Regions from separate parts of the Paraburkholderia megapolitana genome, predicted to be linked through region 2. Evidence: riboswitches for the same ligand, from Rfam matches in the RefSeq annotation. Region 2 holds a riboswitch; the other holds the start of a gene.
What was found. Region 2 has a riboswitch for thiamine pyrophosphate ahead of thiC (phosphomethylpyrimidine synthase ThiC). Riboswitches for the same ligand answer to the same signal wherever they lie in the genome.
Positions count from the first base shown of each region.

Region 1: another riboswitch for thiamine pyrophosphate. It lies ahead of FNZ07_RS31485 (FAD-dependent oxidoreductase); the one in region 2 lies ahead of thiC (phosphomethylpyrimidine synthase ThiC).

Region 1 is NZ_CP041745.1:4,050,267-4,060,091, forward strand. It holds gene FNZ07_RS31440 (STAS domain-containing protein) at 1-39, opposite strand, end outside; gene FNZ07_RS31445 (MlaC/ttg2D family ABC transporter substrate-binding protein) at 60-689, opposite strand; gene FNZ07_RS31450 (MlaA family lipoprotein) at 802-1,728, opposite strand; gene mlaD (outer membrane lipid asymmetry maintenance protein MlaD) at 1,740-2,282, opposite strand; gene mlaE (lipid asymmetry maintenance ABC transporter permease subunit MlaE) at 2,367-3,134, opposite strand; gene FNZ07_RS31465 (ABC transporter ATP-binding protein) at 3,131-3,952, opposite strand; gene thiE (thiamine phosphate synthase) at 4,048-5,166, opposite strand; gene FNZ07_RS31475 (thiazole synthase) at 5,163-5,978, opposite strand; gene thiS (sulfur carrier protein ThiS) at 6,013-6,210, opposite strand; gene FNZ07_RS31485 (FAD-dependent oxidoreductase) at 6,269-7,423, opposite strand; TPP riboswitch at 7,616-7,727, opposite strand; gene FNZ07_RS31490 (ABC transporter ATP-binding protein/permease) at 8,059-9,810, shown strand; gene FNZ07_RS31495 (SDR family NAD(P)-dependent oxidoreductase) at 9,807-9,825, shown strand, end outside.
Region 2 is NZ_CP041745.1:2,939,229-2,949,053, forward strand. It holds gene ppk1 (polyphosphate kinase 1) at 1-1,074, shown strand, start outside; gene FNZ07_RS26390 (EamA family transporter) at 1,180-2,094, opposite strand; gene FNZ07_RS26395 (pentapeptide MXKDX repeat protein) at 2,448-2,729, opposite strand; gene FNZ07_RS26400 (molybdopterin-dependent oxidoreductase) at 2,874-3,650, opposite strand; gene FNZ07_RS26405 (cytochrome b/b6 domain-containing protein) at 3,673-4,290, opposite strand; gene FNZ07_RS26410 (DUF1223 domain-containing protein) at 4,359-5,207, opposite strand; TPP riboswitch at 5,453-5,572, shown strand; gene thiC (phosphomethylpyrimidine synthase ThiC) at 5,653-7,584, shown strand; gene FNZ07_RS26420 (hypothetical protein) at 7,914-8,414, shown strand; gene FNZ07_RS26425 (dihydrofolate reductase family protein) at 8,415-8,978, shown strand; gene FNZ07_RS26430 (L-lactate permease) at 9,254-9,825, shown strand, end outside.

The DNA.
Region 1 (9,825 bases), 1.1 Mb from region 2:
CGCCGCGAGCGCGGCTTTCGCGCTCGCGTGGGTCAGCATGGCGCCGGTTTCGAAGCGGCTCACGACTGCTTGCCCGCAGCCAGTTGCTGGTTACGCTGGGTCAGGAACTGGATCAGGCCGTCGACACCGTGCTGCTGGATCTGCTCGTTGAACTGTTGCTGATACGCCTGGATCAGCCACGCGCCGAGCACGTTGATGTCATAGACGCGCCAGCCTTGCGGCGTCTTGTACAGACGGTAGTCGAGCTCGACCGGCGAGCCGTTGTTCATCACCACCGAGCGCACGACGACGTCGGTGTCGTCCGGGCTGGAGCGGAACGGACGGTACTGGATTTCCTGGTTGCGCACCTGGGCCAACGCGCCCGAGTACGTACGGATCAGCAGCATCTTGAACTGCTCGACGATCTGCGCCTGCTGCTCCGGCGTCGCGGTGCGCCAGTTGCGGCCCATGGCCAGTTGCGTCGTACGATGGAAGTCGGTGTACGGAAGGATCTTTTCGTTGACGAGCTTCGTCACGGCACTGATGTCGCCCTGCTGGATCGACTTGTCGGCCCGCACGGCGTCGATGACCTGTTGCGTGGCGGTCTTGACGAGCGTGTCAGGCGCACTGGTATCGACGCCTTGCGCGAACGCAGCACTGGTGAACGAAAAAAACGCAGCAAACAACGGAATGAGGAATAGTTTTTTCATATGAAGCCTGCAAGAGAATGAGCGCCTATCTTTGAACGGGCTATATTGCCCGAGTTCATCGACTTGCGCCCGGAATCTGCGACAGTCGTATCCATCTGTTACCGCGGTGCCGTCAATGCAGCTTGAGCGACGGGAAGCCGAACCCGGTACGCGACGGCGGAACGATCTGGCCAGCCGGCACCGTACTGTCCTGACTGCCCTTCTGGTTGGTCTGCGGAGCAACTCCCGCGCCTGACGCCGGCGCAGCTGCCGCCGCTGCGCCAGAAGCCGCGGCCGGCGCAGCGGCGCCGTCTACCGCGCTGTCGTCGTACTTCGGCGGCGGCGCACCGTCGCCGTAATCGGGCAACGCAGCCGAGTTGCCGTCTGACAACTGATACTGGCGGCGCTGCAGATACGCATTACGCACGAACGAGTACTTGTCGAGCGCGGCGCCTGCCAGCACGTCGCCAGCGCCGAGCAGGTTAGCCCGCGTGCTGATGATATTCAGGCCGTACAGCGCCCAGCGGAAACCTTCCGGATCGACGTACGAAAGCGGATTGACGTAGTAGTTGCCCAACGTGCCCACCGCATCGCGCACCGTGCTCGGGCCGAACAGCGGCAGCACGAGGTAGGGACCCGCCGGCACGCCGTAGTGGCCGAGCGTCAGACCGAGATCGTTGTTGTGCTTCGGCAGTCTGGCAAGCGTCGCGACGTCGAACAGACCGCCAACGCCGAACACCGTATTGATCACGATCCGCATGATGTCTTCGACACCATCGGTGATCTTCAACTGCAGCAGGTTGTTCGCCGCGGTGTACACGTCGCCGATGTTCGAGAAGAAGTTGGTGACGCTGTCACGCACCGGCTGCGGCGTGATGAACACGTAGCCCTTCGCCACCGGCTTCAGCGCGTACTGGTCGACGGTATCGTTGAACTTGAAGATCGTGCGGTTGAAGCCTTCAATCGGATCTTCCTTGATCGGCGTCTGAACGGTCGAGCAGCCGGCGAGCATTGCCACCGCCAGCACGAGGGCCGCATTGCGGACGCGCAGGGTTTTCATTCTTATGCTCCTTATTGGCCGGCGGCACCGCCAGAGGCGGGAAGCGTCGGTGCAGCAGCGCCCGGTGCGGGCGCGGGAGTTTTGGCGGCGCCAGAGTCGGCGGCCTTGCTGTACAGAAACTGTCCAATCAGATTTTCGAGGACGATCGCCGACTGCGTCATGGCGATGGTGTCGCCAGCTTTCAGCATCTCGGTGTCGCCACCGGCCTCGAGTCCTATGTACTGCTCGCCGAGCAGACCCGAGGTCAGGATCTTCGCGGACGAATCTTTCGGAAACTGGTACTGCTTGTCGAGATCGATCGTGACGAGCGCCTGATACGTATTGCTGTCGAAACCGATCGAATCGACCCGGCCGACCGTCACGCCCGCGCTCTTCACCGGCGCACGCGGCTTCAGCCCGCCGATATTGTCGAACTTGAGCTTCACCGGGTACGTGGCCTGAAACGATAGCGAACTCATGTTGCCGGCCTTCAGCGCGAGGAACAGCAGCGCTATGAAGCCCAACACTACGAACAGGCCGACCCAGAAGTCGAGAGCAGTCTTTTTCATCGTCATCCCAAAGAGAAACCACCGCGGCGCCCGGCTACCCGCGTGGCGCCAAGGCTCGGCGCCGTACGTCGGGTGCGCGACGCGCGGGTCTTAGCTGAACATCAGCGCGGTCAGGAGGAAGTCGAGACCGAGCACTGCAAGCGATGCATACACCACCGTCTTCGTCGTCGCACGCGACACGCCTTCCGGGGTCGGCTTCGCCTCGTAACCCTGGTACAGCGCAATGAAGGTCACGGCAAAGCCGAACACAATACTCTTGAACACGCCATTGCCGACGTCGCTCCAGACGTCGACGCCGCCTTGCATCTGCGACCAGAACGCGCCTGAGTCGACGCCGATCATCAGCACGCCGACCACATAGCCGCCGATGATCCCGACCGCGCTGAAAATCGCCGCGAGAATCGGCATCGCAATGATGCCCGCCCACAGGCGCGGCGCGATGACGACCTTTAAAGGATCGACGGCCATCATTTCCATCGCCGTGAGTTGCTCGCCGGCCTTCATCAGACCGATCTCGGCGGTGAGCGACGTGCCCGCGCGGCCCGCGAACAGCAGCGCGGTCACCACCGGCCCGAGTTCGCGCACCAGCGACAGCGCGACCAGCAACCCGAGCGCCTGCTCGGAGCCGTAACGGTTCAGCGTGTAATAGCCCTGCAAGCCAAGCACGAAGCCGACGAACAGCCCCGACACCGCAATGATCACCAGCGAATAGTTGCCGACGAAATGGATCTGCTTCGTGACAAGCCGCGGGCGCCGCAGCAGCGCAAAGAATTCGAATACAAGACGAACGAACATCCGCGCGGCGTAACCCGCGCCGGCCAGCCCGTCGAGCACCGAACGTCCAATGGTGCTGATCATGCCCGCCCCCCGTCGATACCGAAATCCGCGGCCAGCGACGCGCTGCCCGGGTAGTGGAACTTGAACGGACCGTCGGGCGCGCCGTCGATAAACTGGCGCACCGTCGCATCGGTCGATGCGCGCAGCTGCTCCGGCGTGCCTTCCGCGTGCACGCCGCCGTTGGCGAGGAAATAGACGTAGTCGGCAATCGCGAACGATTCGGGCACGTCGTGCGTGACCAGAATCGAGGTCGCGCCAAGCGCCTGGTTCAACGTGCGGATCAGGTTCGCCGTGATGCCGAGCGAGATCGGGTCGAGCCCGGCGAACGGCTCGTCGTACATCATCAGCTCCGGGTCGAGTGCGATGGCGCGGGCCAGCGCCACGCGCCGCGCCATGCCGCCGGAAATCTCCGACGGCGCGAGATCGCGCGCGCCGCGCAGGCCGACCGCGTTGAGTTTCATCAGCACGAGGTCGCGCAGCAGTTCTTCGGGGAGATCGGTGTGTTCGCGCAACGCGAACGCGACGTTTTCGAACACCGACATGTCGGTGAAGAGCGCGCCGAACTGGAACAGCATGCCCATCTTGCGGCGTAACGTGTACAGCGCGTCGCGGGACTGCGTGCCGATGTCCTGGCCCTGGAACAGCACCTGGCCGCGCTTCGCCTTCACCAGACCGCCGATCAACCGCAGCACGGTCGTCTTCCCGCAACCGGAGCCGCCCATGACCGCCACCACCTGACCGCGCGGGAAACGCAGGTTCAGGTTCGACAGGACAAGGCGGTCGCCATAGCCGAAATCGACGTCGCGCAGTTCGAGAAGGGGCTCAGAGGTGGAAGGCACGTAGCTGACAGTCCATTTACACGAAGGCCGAATTATAGGGCCATCATGAAAAAACTGTCGTGACGCCCCGGCTAGGTGCCGCAGAAGTCCGACGATTATTGCGTAAACACCTGTTGCAGTGCAGAAACCGCGGCGGCGGGGTCGGGTGCTTCGGTGACAGCGCGGACCACGGCCGCGCTGCCGACGCCTGTCACCAGTACGTCGGGCAACACATCGCCGTCGATCCCGCCGATCGCCACGAGCGGCACCACGCCGTCCAGCAACTGGACGTAGCGCGCGAGGCGCGCGAGGCCCTGCGGTTCGGTGGGCAGCGCCTTGGTCGCGGTCGCGAAGATGGCGCCGCAGGCGACGTAGCTGGGCCGGAAATGCAGTGCGACGAGGACTTCGTAGTAGCCGTGGCTCGACAGGCCGAGGCGCACGCCGGCGGCGCTCAGCGCGTGCAGGTCGGCGGTATGGAGATCTTCCTGGCCCAGGTGGACGCCGTAGGCGCCCGCGTCGATGGCGGCCTGCCAGTGATCGTTGATGAACACCTGCGCATCGTGCCGCCGCCCGGCGGCGACACAGCGCGCGATGTCCTGTGCCAGTTCGGCGCTCAACTGTCCGGCCGTGGCGGACTTGTGGCGCAACTGGATGGTCTTCACGCCGAACCCCAGCACCCGCTCGACCCAGTTGGCGTCCGGCAACACCGGGTAGAGGCCCAGCCGGTCCGGGCAACGCGGAAACGGCTGCGCGGGCGCAGCCGGCAACCCGACAACACGCGGGAAACGCGCGAGGTCGGTCGGCCAGGCATCCGCGGCGCGCTTTTCGTCGCCGTCGCGCCAGGCCAGTGCCAGCACCAGTGCGTCATGCGGCGCAAACCCGCAATCGAGGAACGCGGCCAGCGCCGGGATCCAGTCTTCGGGCAAGGCGTCTTCTAGTGCTTCCAGTGGATAGCGCTCGCCGCCCAGATGCAGCGTCGCGCGACCCGGCGCGGCCTCGATCACGCCCGCGCCCTGCACGAGCCAGCGCGCAAGCTGCGCGCCGTCAGGCTGCGTGCCGGCAGCGACAATCAGATCGCCGCCGTTCGCGTCGTCGGGTGGGGTCAGGCAGATGCGCCATGGCGCGTGGGTCGGCGGCCAGTCGCCAAGCCGTGCGCGGATGCGCTCGGCGGCTTCGGTGAGTTCGTCGGCGGGTGGCCAGAAGCGGTCGCCGGTCAGTGGGAACGTCTGCGTCACGCGGCGCTCCCGTCGTGATGCCAGAACGGCATACCGACCACCGGCGTGCTCGCCTCGGCCGCCTCGCGCTCGGCCATCGGCCCGGCAACGTAAGCGGCGCGGCCCGCCTCGGCGGCCAGCGCGAAGGCGCGCGCCATCGCCGGCGGATGGGTCGCCTGCGATACCGCCGTGTTCAGCAGCACCCCGTCGAAGCCCCACTCCATCACCTGGCACGCGTGCGAGGGCACACCGAGCCCGGCGTCGACGATCAGCGGTACGTCGGGCAGCCGCTCACGCAGCACGCGCAACCCGTACGGATTGATGACGCCCTTGCCGGTGCCGATCGGCGCGCCCCACGGCATCAGCGCCTCGCAGCCCACATCGAGCAAGCGTCTACCGATCACGAGATCTTCAGTGCAGTACGGCAGCACCTTGAAGCCTTCCTTCACCAGTTGGGCGGCCGCCTCGATCAGCCCGATCGGGTCGGGTTGCAGCGTGTAGTCGTCGCCGATCAGTTCGAGCTTGATCCAGTCGGTGGCGAAGATTTCGCGCGCCATGTGCGCGGTCGTCACCGCTTCGGCGACGCTCTGGCAGCCGGCGGTGTTCGGCAGCAATGGCACGCTGTGGCGCTTGAGCAGGTCGAAGAAGCCCGCCTCGGCGCCGCCTTCGTTCATCTGACGACGTAGCGCGACGGTGACCATGCCCGGCTGCGCCGCCGCGATCGAATCGGACAGCGACTGCAGCGACGGATAGCGTGAGGTGCCGAGCAGCACGCGGCTCGCGAACGTTTCGCCGTAGAGGCGGAGGGGATCGGCGGAAGCGGGAGAAGTCATTGGGGAATCCTTGCGTCTGACGGTGCGCCGCGGCTCAGCCGCCCGCGACCGGTTGCACGACGTCGAGCCGGTCGCCCGGTTGCAGCGCGCGCGCCGCATGCTGCGTGCGCGCGACGAAATCGCCGTTCAGCGCAACCGCGAACGGCGGCCGCGCGCCCCATGCGGTAAGCGCATCGGCGACGGTGGCGCCGTCGGGCAGCGTCAGCGGTTTCTGGTTGATATGGATGTTCATGGGGTTCGTCAAAAGCGTTTCTTCCGTTTCTTTCGTGGTTCGCGGCAGGCGGCTTCGGTTACGCCGGCTCGCGCGCCGGGTCCGGCTGGTTCAGCGAGTCGAGGTGGAACAGCTCGCTCCAGCGCGCGTCGCGCCGCCAGGTCGCAAACGCGTCGACATCGGCGACACGGCGCTCGAGCAGCGCGGCGGCAAAGCGCACCGCTTCGTCCGCGACTTCCGGCGCGATCATGTAGCCGTGCCGGTACAGGCCGTTCACGCGCAGCGTCTGTGCGCCGTTCCAGACCAGTGCCGGACGATGGTCTGGCATGGTTGGGCGGCAGTGTGCATTGAGTTCGAGGATGCGCGCCTCGCCGAAACCCGGATGCACGGAGAACGCCGCGCTCAGCAATTCGAGCGCCGAGCGCACGCTCACCGGCGACATGTCCTCGCCTTCCACTTCGGTTGCACCGATCACATAGCAGTCGTCCTGCTTCGGCGCGATATAGAGCGGGTAGCGAGGATGCAGCAGGCGCACCGGGCGGGTGAGATCGATGCCAGGCGCGTGTACTCGCGCAACTTCACCGCGGATACCGCGCAGCGTCGGCAGAACCGGTTTTGCGCCAAGGCCGCGACAATCGATCGTGACATGCGCGTCGGGCATCGCGCGATCGTCGATGTGGGTGTTCCAGTGCAGTTCGACGCCGCGTGCCGCGAGCCCCGCCGCAAGTGCGGCAAGCACCTGGCGATTGTCGAGCTGCCCTTCGCGCGGCAACAGCCAGCCTTTCGTGAAGCGGCCGGTCAACGCGGGCTCGGCGGCACCGATCTGCGCGCCGGACAGCGCGACGAAGCCGCTGTCGAGCCACTCGGCCGGCGCGTTCGCACGCACTCGGCGTTCGAACAGCGAAGCTTCCGTGCGATCCGCGTGATGCCACACGATGAGCGAGCCATTGCGCTGAAAGAACACCGGCTCCGGCAATTCGGCGAGCAACCGCGGCCATGCATCGAGCGATGCGGCGCCGAGTTGCGTGATCAGCAGTTCCGCGCTGGCGGCTTCGGCGAGCGGCGCGAGCATCGCGGCGGCGACCCACGCGGCAGCCTGCGTACCTGCTGCATCGCCACGCTCGTACAACGCCACGCGATGCCCGGCGCCGGCCAGACGCCACGCGACGAGCCGCCCGCACAGCCCACCGCCGATCACGGCGAAATCCGGTTTGGGTTGGGTAGCGGTCTTCATCGCGCGGGAACCGGACGCGACGGAGCCCATCCGCAGACGTGCGGACAGACAACGCAAAAAACTGAAGAATAAGCGGTCATCGAATCCTTTCCGTACGGCAGGAAGCGCACGTACCCAAGGACGAAACCGGCGGGCGAAGCCGGCCGGACCACGCACCCATGACGGTGCCGTCCGGCGGAGAAATGGAAGACATCAGAACTTCCGGAAACTTCCCGCGCCGGTATTACCCGGATCGGGTGCGAAGGGTCTCTCTCAGCCTGGCCGCAGCGTGTCGCCCGCGCGCAAAGCACCCCTGTTTCGTCAACGGCCATTAGACCATAAAAGGCCGGAGGCCCGCAAACCGGGGGGCTGCGGCGGGCTGTCCAGCCTGCCTGTGGCGGGTTGCGCGGGGAAATACGGCGAGCTGGGGTGCTCTGGCACAATGCCGTCAACGCAGCGTGGGCCGGCCGGGCCGCCAGGATCCGTTAAGACTCGTTTAAGTGGGTCGGGCCAGAATCGGGCGGTCGCGGCACGGGGTCGATGCCCGGGTCGCAATCACAATTTCGCCGTGGCGCCAACTCGCTACGGACTGAGCCATCAGGGTCCAGCCATCGTGCGCCGGTCCCAGACGAGCCAGCATTTCTCCCAGGATGGTCATGACGCCCAACACTTCCCCTACACCCACGCTAGAGCCCGACGATAAAGTCTCCGCGTGGAGTCTGATCAAGCCGTACTGGGTCTCTGAAGAATGGAAAATCGCCTGGGGACTGCTGGTTACGATCGTTGCGATCAACCTCACGAACGTCTGGATCACCGTCAAGTTCAACACCTGGAACGGCGACTTCTACAACATGCTGCAAGCCAAGAGCGTCAAGGACTTCCCGCACTTGATGATGGTTTGGGCCGTTCTCGTAGCAGCGTTGATCGTCCTCTTTGTATACGGCCGCTATCTGCGGCAGATGCTCGGCTTCCGGTGGCGCCAGTGGCTCACGACACGGTACCTCGAAGAATGGCTCGGCCACGGCGTCTTCTACCGGATCGAGCGCGACCGGCTCGCGGACAACCCCGACCAGCGGATAAGCGATGACCTGCAGTCATTTGCAACCAGCACGCTCACACTGACGCTCGATTTTCTGTCAACCGTCGTCACACTCATTTCGTTCATTACCATCCTCTGGTCCCTGGCTGGCGCATTGACCGTCACGCTCGGGGGCATGCCGCTCGTGATCCCAGGCTACATGGTGTGGGTCGCCGCGCTCTATGCCCTGGCTGGCTCGTACATGACCTACAAGCTCGGCCACCCGCTCGTTGCGATTACCTACCAGCAACAAAAGGTCGAGGCAGATTTTCGTTTCGGCCTGATCCGTGTGCGCGAAAACTCGGAGCAGATCGCGTTCTACGACGGCGAGCAGACCGAACGCGCGAGTGCACAAAACGTCTTCCAGCGCATTCGCGACAACTGGTGGCGTGTGATGAAGTACACGAAGCGCCTGAGCTTCGTGCTGAGCTTCTACGGCAATATCGCGACCATTTTTCCGCTCATTGTCGCCGCGCCCAAGTATTTCTCCGGCGCATTTACCCTAGGCGTGTTGATGCAGATCCAGAATGCGTTCGGCACGGTCAGCGACTCGTTCTCGTGGTTTATCAACAGTTACGGCAGCCTCGTCGAGTGGCGCGCGACGGTGAATCGTCTGCGCGAATTCAAACGTGTCGTCCATGCATCGCACCTGAAAGAAGCGACCTCGCCGGCCACCGCTCATGGCGGCATCAACCTGCACTACGTGGACGAGGACAGGCTCACCACGGACGGTCTCTCGCTCTCCCTGCCGAGTGGCGCCCCGCTCTCGCAGATCCGCGACATCTCGATCCAGCCCGGCTCGCGCTGGTTGGTACGCGGCGCGTCCGGGGCCGGCAAGAGCACCTTGATGCGTGCACTCGCCGGACTGTGGCCATTCGGTAACGGCTCGATCGATGCGCCGGTCAGTGCGCGCATGATGTTCATTCCGCAACAAAGCTATATGCCCATCGGCACGCTGAAGGCCGCGCTCGCCTATCCGTCGTCGGCGGAAACGTACACCGACAACGAATACATCGAAGCGCTGCAGGCTTGCCATCTCGCGGACTACACAGGCCGTCTCGAGGAATCCGCGCACTGGGCTCGCGTGCTGTCGCCCGGCGAGCAGCAACGGCTTGCAGCAGCGCGTGTCCTGCTGCACAAACCCGACTATCTGTTCCTCGACGAAGCGACCAGCGCACTCGATACCGACAACGAAGCGCGGCTCTATCACCTGTTCATCGAGCGGTTGCCGAAGGCGGCCATCATCAGCGTGGCGCATCGCGAGTCGCTGGCGGCGTTCCATGAGGAAACGCTCAACGTCGAACGCAGCGCGGAGCCCGCCGCCGCATGAGCGCGACACGCCGCG
Region 2 (9,825 bases):
AGTCTTTTCGACGTGATCGATCAGGGCGACCTGCTGCTGCATCATCCGTACGAAAGCTTCCAGCCGGTGCTCGAACTGCTGTTGCAGGCCGCGAAAGATCCGAACGTCGTGGCGATCAAGCAGACCATCTACCGCACCGGCACCGACTCCCCGCTGATGGACGCGCTGATGCAGGCCGCGCGCAACGGCAAGGAAGTCACGGTGGTGGTGGAACTGCTCGCGCGCTTCGACGAGGAAACCAACATCAACTGGGCCTCGCAGCTTGAGGCAGTCGGTGCGCACGTCGTGTATGGCGTGGTCGGTCACAAGTGCCACGCGAAGATGATGCTGATCGTGCGGCGCGTGTCGGCGGGCGGCAAGTCGACGCTCAAGCGTTATGCGCACCTCGGCACCGGCAACTACCATCCGCGCACGGCCCGTCTCTACACCGACTTCGGCCTGATGACGTCGGACCAGAAAATCTGCGAAGACGTGCATCACGTATTCCAGCAATTGACGGGCATCGGCGGCGAACTGGCGTTGCACGAATTGTGGCAGTCGCCGTTCACGCTGCATCCGAAGCTCATCGAAGCCATCCGCGCCGAGGCCGCGAATGCGCGCGCCGGCAAGAAGGCACGCATCGTCGCGAAGATGAACGCGCTGCTCGAACCCACTGTGATCGCGGAACTGTACGAGGCGTCGCAGGCGGGCGTGAAGATCGATCTGATCGTGCGCGGTGTGTGCTCGTTGCAGCCCGGTGTGGCCGGTCTGTCGGAGAACATCACGGTGCGCTCGATCGTCGGGCGCTTTCTCGAACATCACCGCATCTACTACTTCTACGATGGCGGCAAGGAACAGGTCTATCTGTCGAGCGCCGACTGGATGGATCGCAACCTGTTCCGCCGTGTCGAAGTGGCCTTCCCGATCAACAACCGGCGGCTCAAGCGGCGTGTGATCGCGGAAGGACTGTCGATGTTCCTCGGCGACAACCAGTCGGCCTGGCTGATGCAGAGCGACGGGCATTACCGGCGGCGGCGGCCAGGCAAGTCGTCGCGCAATACGCAGATGAGCCTGCTGACGAAGTTCTGTTCATAAGAAAAACGCCGGTCCACCCGGCGTTTTTCTTGCCTGCTCGGGGAGCCTCGCGAGACGCGCCAGCTTTGGGGGTGCTCATAACCGCCGTGCATGGCGGTACATACGCTAGCTCGTTACGCGCTGCCGGTCGAACCAGAACGACAAGCCCACGCTCGCGAGAATGATCAGCGTCGCGATCACCGTCCAACGCGTCACGGGCTCGCCGAGCGTCACTGCGCCCAGCGCCACCGCCACCACCGGATTCACGTACATGCAACTGCTCGCGATGATCGGGCTCGTATGGCGGATCAGATAGCCGTACGCGACGTACGCGCCCATCGTGCCGACCAGCACGAGGTACAGAAAGGCGAGCGCGGGCGCGAACGACAGATCCATCATCCGTTCGCCGAGCGTCCACGCAATCACCGTCGACACCGCGCCGCCCAGCCCGACCTGCAGCGAAGTCGACAGAAACAGGTCGGACGGCATTTTCAGGCGCCCCGCGAGGTGCGCGCCGCCGGCCCAGAACAGCGCACCGGCGAGAATCGCGAGACTGCCGCCCGCCGATCCCGCCGACGCATCGCCATGATTGAGCACGGCAATGCCGACCAGTCCCAGCGCGACGGCGCCCCACTCTCCTTTCGAAATCGATCGGCCCGCCACAGCCGCGATCACCGTCGCGAAGAGCGGCACGGTCGCCACCATCACGGCGGCCATGCCGGTGCCGACCGTGCGCATTCCGACCGCGAGCATCCCGCTCGACAGGGCAACCAGCATCGTGCCGACCAGCCCGGCGTTGCGGATCTCGAGCAGCGTCGGCCGCTGCGGGCGGCGTTGGATCGCGAACACGAACAGCCCGATGCCGGCCAACAGGTTGCGCAGCCCGGACAGCAGCAGCGGCGGGAACGACTCCAGCGAGACGTGCACGCCGAGATACGTCGAGCCCCAGACGATATAGACGAAAGCCAGCGACAGCGCGATCCGGCCGCCCTGCGTTCGCGGCAGGCGCACCGGCAGGCGGGCGAAGAATGATGAAGCCATGGGGTCAGTCCGCTCGCGCCGTAAGGGCAACTGCGCCCGGAGAAAGAATCGGCAGACCGGGGCGTGCGCGCTGCGCGCGTAGCGCAGCCGGGCGGGCGAAGCAGGACGGCATGATGGTCGAGCGGGACAGACGGGAGACTGACGATAAGCCCGGCCGCTAAACCAGTGGAGTGCGGGACAGCCGGGACACTGTGCGGCGGGTCGCGGCGCACACCGGCAGCATTATGCAGGAGAGTCAGAAGGGGGTTGTAAAACAGACGTAACTTTTGTTGCGGCCGTTGCGATCGTTGCAGCCGCATGTCGGCACGGGAGCCGGCGAAGCGACTCCCGTGCCGATTGCAAAACGAAGACGATCAGTTGCTCATCGCACCCGATGCTTCGTGCTTCATGCCCATCGCGTCGCCGCTCTTCTTCATCTTGTCGTGCTTGGCCATCTTGTCTTTCGACATGCTGTCCTTCGACATCGAATCTTTCGACATTGAGTCTTTCGACATTGAATCTTTCGACATCGCGTCCTTGGACATGCTGTCTTTCGACATCGCGTCATTGGACATCGCGCCGCTTGCCTGCGCGAACACGGCGCCGCTACCCAGCGTGAATGCGAGAGCGGTAACTGCAATTGCGAACGTCTTCATGGGATCACTCCAGTTTTTGTAGGTGAGTTGGTCAATCGGTGAATCAGTGAGGCAGTAAATCAAAACCGGTCATGCCGGGCGTTTTCGAAGCATCTGCCGCTCGTGACCGCCTGCAATTGCTTGCATCGAGGGCGGGCTCGCGCGTCAGGAGCCTCCGAACCAGTTGTATCCCTGGTCGACCCAATAGCCGCCGGGATAGGTGTTAGTGACGAATATCTCCACGATGTGCTTCGGATTCTTGTAGCCGAGCTTGGTCGGCATCCGCAGCTTCATCGGGAAACCGTATTTGGCGGGCAGGCGCTCGCCGTCGTAGTCGAAGGCAAGCAGCGTCTGCGGATGCAGCGCGGTCGGCATATCGATGCTTTCGTAGTAGTCGTCGGCACACTTGAAGCCGACGTACTTCGCGCTCGTATCGGCGCCGACGCGTCGCAGGAAATCGCCGAACGACGTGCCGCCCCAACGGCCGATCGCGCTCCAACCTTCCACGCAGATATGCCGCGTGATCTGCTCTTGATGCGGCAGCGCGTACAGCTCGGGCAGTGTCCACGTGCGCTTGCCCATGATGAGGCCGCTCAACTGCAACCGGTAGGCGGCGCCGTTCACGTCGGGCACGTCGTCGATGCCGTAGAACGCGTTGAACGGAAACGGTCGCGTGATCTGCGCTTCGGTGTAGGTCGGCGCGAGCTGCTTCGGGTCGAAGAGGAAGGCCTGTGCGCGGTCGTTCAGACGCGACACGGCTGTGAGGAATTTATTCACCGAGTCGTCGTCGGTGAGCGAGCAGCCGGTCAGCATCGACAGACCGCCAAGCGTCAGCAACCGCTTGCCGAACAGGCGTCGCGACGGCATCGCGAGCTCACGACGCGCATCGATCAGGATCGACTCGCGATCGAGCTTCGCTGAAGGTTTTTTCGAGGAAGGCATGACGATGTCCTGAGAGATAGGCTCAGCGGCCGCGCAACATTGCGAGCAGCGAGCGCGGCACCAGGGCGACTAGCGCGAGATGCACGACGAGGAACCCGGCCATCAGCGACATCGCGCTGAAATGCACGATCCGCGCGGTGTCGTAGCCGCCCATCAGTTCTCGCAGCAGCGGAAATTGCACCGACTTCCAGATCGCGAGCCCCGACAGCACGAGCACGATCAGGTCGACGATCACGAACAGATAGGCGAGCTTCTGCACGGCGTTGTAGTGGCTCAGGTCGTCGTGCGAGAGCTTGCCGCGCAACGCGCTGACGAAATCGCGCAGCAGTGCGCGCGGCGACAGCGGCAAGAACTTGCGCACGAGGCGCCCGCTCGCCAGATTCAGCAGCAGATAGACGATGCCGTTGAACACCAGCAGCCACATCGCGGCGAAGTGCCATTGCAGCGCACCGCCGAGCCAGCCGCCGAGCGTGATGCCATTCGGAAACGAGAAACTCGGGAAAATCGGCGACGCGTTGTAGATGCGCCAGCCCGACAGCATCATCGTGAGCGCGGCGAGTGCGTTGAGCCAGTGCGTGATGCGCACCCAGACCGGGTGGATCGTGCGCGACTGCTGCACGGGCGGCACAGGCGCGGGCATCGATGCGAGACTGGCCGGCAGGCGTGTGGGGTTCATGATGTTTTCCGAAGGCGAAGCGAATAGGCGGCCTAGTGACACGCCGCGAGATCGGCGGCCTGCAGCACGTCGCCGGTAGCAGCGTTCTCGACGAACGCGACGACACCGAACCGGTCGGCCGGTGCGCCGGCATCGACCGCGTCGAGCGTGACGTCGTGGCGAATCTGCGCGTGGCCTGCAGCTAGCGGCACCGGACCGATCCATTGCCGCACGACCCGCTCGTGATGCAACGTCGCGCCGCTGTTCTCGCCTGCGCGCACCTGCGACGTCAGCGCGTTTTCATAGACCGCGACGTATGCGTTCAGCGGATCTGCGGTGGCGGCATGCGAAGTGAATTGCGCATCGAGGTCGAAGGCGCCTGACGGGCTGCCTGCGCGCGGCTTAAGCTCCACGGCCACATCCGCGGATGCGGGTTGCGCGACGATCTGGCGGACACGGTCCGCGAAACTGTCCGCACTCGACCAGCTACGCAACTCGCGACCCGCGACGAATACTTCCGGCGTGTAGATCGTGTGCGCACCGGCAACGTCGGTCAGCGTCTGTTGCCGCTCGGTGAAGCGATGCTGCGAGAAACGGTCGGTCCAGCCGAGGCTGTTCCAGTAATCGACATGCAGCGCGAGCGGCACGACACCTTGCGCTGCACCGCCCTGCTTCCATTGACTGAGCCAGTTGTCGGCGGGCGGGCAGCTGCTGCAGCCTTCGCTGCTATACAGCTCGACGAGCGCGACCCGATGCGCGGGACTATGCGCGAGGCACTGGCCGGCGGCCGCATTCGCCACGCCGCTCGCGAGAGCCGCCCCGCACGCCACCGCGAGCGCGCACCAGCGCGCAAAACGCCCCAGCGCAAAACCGGACCACCGACCGTTTGAAAAGAAGACCATGACACGCTCCATCGGGAAATCTGCGTGTTGGTCGGGCGGCGGCGGCTGTTATGACAGCGAAAACGCAAATTTTTTGCACAGGGCGGCAAGCGGCCTTGGCACGGTGCGTCCAGCGAGCGCGCCTCGCCGCAGCCAGCGTTGGCTGTGAGTCGACCCGCCGCCGGCGTCAGGAAATTGTCAGGAAGCGCACCGGCCCGAGGCGGCAGCAAGTTGCCAAGCCCGCCTCGCCCGGTGTATCGTGTGCGCTGCTAACGCGGGGGTCCTGCGTCGCGCATCGCCATCGGGCGGTGAGCTGCGTGGGTGAGAAATACCCTTTGAACCTGATCTGGATAATGCCAGCGCAGGGAAGCGTCCGGGCTTCGCCGCTTACCACTGCCTCATCTCTCGCGAACCCCGACTCACTTCATCTCATCTCCTGCCTAGCCGCCCCACTAAGGAGATATGCATGAACGCCAACCCAAAATTCATTTCCGCCGACGCACACGTCGACGAAGCCGCTGTCGCCCCGCTGCCCAATTCGCGCAAGGTCTACGTGAGCGGCTCGCGTCCGGACATCCGCGTGCCGATGCGCGAAATCTCGCAGGCCGATACGCCTGACAGCTTCGGCGGCGAAAAGAATCCGCCGGTCTATGTCTACGATACGTCGGGCCCCTACTCCGATCCGGATGCCAAGATCGACATTCGCGCGGGCCTGCCGGCACTGCGTCAGGCGTGGATCGAAGAACGCGGCGACACCGAAGCGCTGACAGGTCTGTCGAGTGACTTCAGCCGCGAACGCGCCGCCGATACCGCCACCGCCGATCTGCGCTTCCAGGGCCTGCACCGCACGCCGCGCCGTGCGATCGCCGGCAAGAACGTGTCGCAGATGCACTACGCGAGAAAGGGCATCGTCACGCCGGAAATGGAATACATCGCGATCCGCGAGAACCAGCGCCGCGCCGAGTATCTCGAGAGCCTCAAGACGAGCGGCCCGAACGGCGAAAAGCTCGCCGCGATGATGGGCCGCCAGCATCCGGGCCAGGCGTTCGGCGCGAGCGCATTCGGTCCTAACGGCCTCACCGCTATCACTCCGGAATTCGTCCGCGAAGAAGTCGCCCGTGGCCGCGCAATCATTCCGAACAACATCAATCACCCGGAAAGCGAACCGATGATCATCGGTCGCAACTTCCTCGTGAAGGTCAATGCGAACATCGGCAACTCGGCGGTGACGTCGTCGATCGGCGAGGAAGTCGACAAGATGACGTGGGCGATCCGCTGGGGCGGCGACACGGTGATGGATCTGTCCACCGGCAAGCACATTCACGAAACGCGCGAGTGGATCATCCGCAACAGCCCGGTGCCGATCGGCACGGTGCCGATCTATCAGGCGCTCGAAAAGGTGAACGGTAAAGCCGAAGACCTGACCTGGGAAATCTTCCGCGACACGCTGATCGAGCAGGCCGAACAAGGCGTCGACTACTTCACGATTCACGCGGGCGTGCGTCTGCAGTACGTGCCGCTCACGGCGAAGCGGATGACCGGCATCGTGTCGCGCGGCGGCTCGATCATGGCGAAGTGGTGCCTCGCGCATCACAAGGAAAGCTTCCTGTACGAGCACTTCGAAGACATCTGCGAAATCATGAAGGCATACGACGTCGCCTTCTCGCTCGGCGACGGTCTGCGTCCCGGCTCGATCTACGATGCCAACGACGAAGCTCAGCTCGGCGAACTGAAAACACTCGGCGAACTCACGCAGATCGCGTGGAAGCACGACGTGCAAACGATGATCGAAGGCCCGGGCCATGTGCCGATGCAGCTCATCAAGGAGAACATGGACCTGCAGCTCGAATGGTGCGACGAAGCGCCGTTCTACACGCTCGGACCGCTCACCACCGATATCGCGCCAGGCTACGACCACATCACGTCGGGCATCGGTGCAGCGATGATCGGCTGGTTCGGCACAGCGATGCTGTGCTACGTCACGCCGAAGGAACACCTCGGGCTGCCGAACAAGGACGACGTGAAGACCGGCATCATCACGTACAAGCTCGCGGCGCATGCGGCCGATCTCGCGAAGGGCCATCCGGGTGCGCAGGTGCGCGACAACGCGCTGTCGAAAGCGCGCTTCGAGTTCCGTTGGGAAGACCAGTTCAACCTCGGCCTCGATCCGGACAAGGCGCGCGAATTCCACGACGAAACGCTGCCCAAGGATTCGGCGAAGGTCGCGCATTTCTGCTCGATGTGCGGGCCGCACTTCTGCTCGATGAAGATCACGCAGGACGTGCGCGAGTTTGCAGCGCAGCAAGGCGTCACCGACGACGAAGCGCTGAAGAAGGGGATGGAAGTGAAGGCCATCGAGTTCGTCCGCAAGGGTGCGGAGATTTATCAGCGGCAATGAGTGACGGCAATGAGTCACATCAATAAGTGACAGCGAGCCGCGCGCGGAATTCAACCACGCGCAGCCGTTCTTCATCGTGAGCCATATGTAAGAATCGGGTCGACACCGGCGAATCGAGAAGAAACACCCGATCCTTTGCTGGCACAGGTTCCCGCCCGATACATCCGAAGCAATAGCGCGGCGCATTCCGGCAACGGATGCGCCGCGTTCGTTATTGCAATGGCTTGAAATATGCGGTTACCGCTTCGCAACCCCGTGTAGACGCCACGGGGGTAAGCTCAATGGATTACGTGGCGCCCCAGGTACCGCGCCGATTCAAGGAGTCCGTCATGAACCCTCGCACCGTGGCATCTTTCTCCACAGCGGCCCGTCTCGGCGGTGCGGCTTGTCTGCTGGTGCTGGCCGGATCGCTGGCCGGTTGTTACTACCCGTACGGCTACTATCCGGGCGGCTACTACTCCTACTATCCGACGGTCCCCGCTACGACCACGCAACAGGCCGTGCCTGTGCCACCGCCGCCAACGGCATCAACGCAACAGTCGGCGCGAGTCGCGACGACGACGCCTCCACCCGCCCAGTACTACGCCCAGGCCCAACCGCCGGTCTACGTCGCGCCCGCTTATCCGCCCGCTTATCCGCCCGATTACTACCCGGCCTACTACCCCGCTTATTACCCGGCCTATCCGGCCGGTTATGGCTGGTGGGGCGCACCGTCTATCTCGCTGGGCATCGGCTGGGGTTGGGGTGGCCGCGGCTGGGGCGGGCGTGGCTGGGGGGACGTGGTTGGGGAGGCGGTCGCGGCTGGCATCACTAAAGCGCTGCAAAACTAAATGGCCAAGCTCAGGTTCGGCATGATGGCTTCGCTCGACGGCTACGTCAGCGACGTCGACGGCAAGTTCGACTGGGGTCAGGTCAGCGAGGAAGTACACCGCTTTGCCGAACACGAGCAGACCCACGAAGGTATTACGATCTACGGTCGCCGGATGTTCGAGACGATGGCTGTATGGGACGTGCTTGCCGAAGACCAGACTGTCAGTCAGTTCATACGCGACTTCGGCGTCGCGTGGCAGCACACCGACAAGATCGTAGTCTCCCGCTCGCTCACCGAGGTCACGACGACGCGCACGCGCCTTGTCCACGAGTTGAGCGCGGACGACATCCGCCAGATCAAGGCGGAGTCGCCACAAGACATCGGCGTGGCCGGACCGACGCTCGCCGCGAGCTACCTCAAGCAAGGTTTGATCGACGAAGTGTCGGTGTATTGCATTCCTGTCGTCGTCGGTGGCGGAACACGGATGTTTCAGAACATCGACGCAACGATCCGGCTGGAGCGCATCGAGCAGCACGCATTCGGCAACGGCGTCACCTTCATGCGCTACGCGGTGCGAAGGTGAATACCGCTTGACCCATCGCAGCATCGCAGCAACCCGCACAACACTTTCCTCGCCACATTTCTTCCACTATCTCCCCCGCGTAGTTTCCCGCCTTGACGCGGCCAGCAAGCGTTCTATGCTGGCGGTTGCCGCACGCACTACCTGCTTAATACGCGACCCCACGTCGTGCCCTCGCACGCCGCCGCCGCCATCCGTCCTGATCCGACCGACGCGCCGCGTGACCTAGACCACACGCAGAACAAAGCGTCGATTCGAACAACAACGAAGGAGACGTGATGTTCCACCAATTATTGACGCCCATCGGCAATGCACTACTGCCGTCCTTTCTCGTCGCCGTCCTGCCGATCGCCGTCGTGCTCGTCCTGCTCGGCTGGGCCCGAAGGCCTGCATGGCAGGCATCGCTTGCCGGGCTGGTCGTCGGGCTGATCGTTGCGATCTTCGGCTGGCAGTTTCCAGTCGGGCTCGCGCTGAATTCGGTTGTCGCGGGCGCGGTGTTCGCCTGCTGGCCCGTAATGTGGATCGTGTTCGCCGCGATCCTGCTGTACAACATCGCCCAACGTTCGGGCCGCTTCGCCGCGTTCCGGATGTGGATGATCGACAACCTGCCGAACGACCGGCGCATCGTGCTCGTCGTGATCGGTTTCTCGTTCGGCGCGCTGCTCGAAGGCATTTCGGGCTTCGGCACGCCGATCGCGATCACCAGTTCGCTGCTGATCCTGCTCGGCTTCCCGACCCTCGAAGCGCTCACCTTCACGCTGATCTTCAACACCGCGCCGGTTGCATTCGGTGCGCTCGGCGTGCCGATCACGGTGCTCGGCGCAGTCACCCATCTGCCCACCGATGCGCT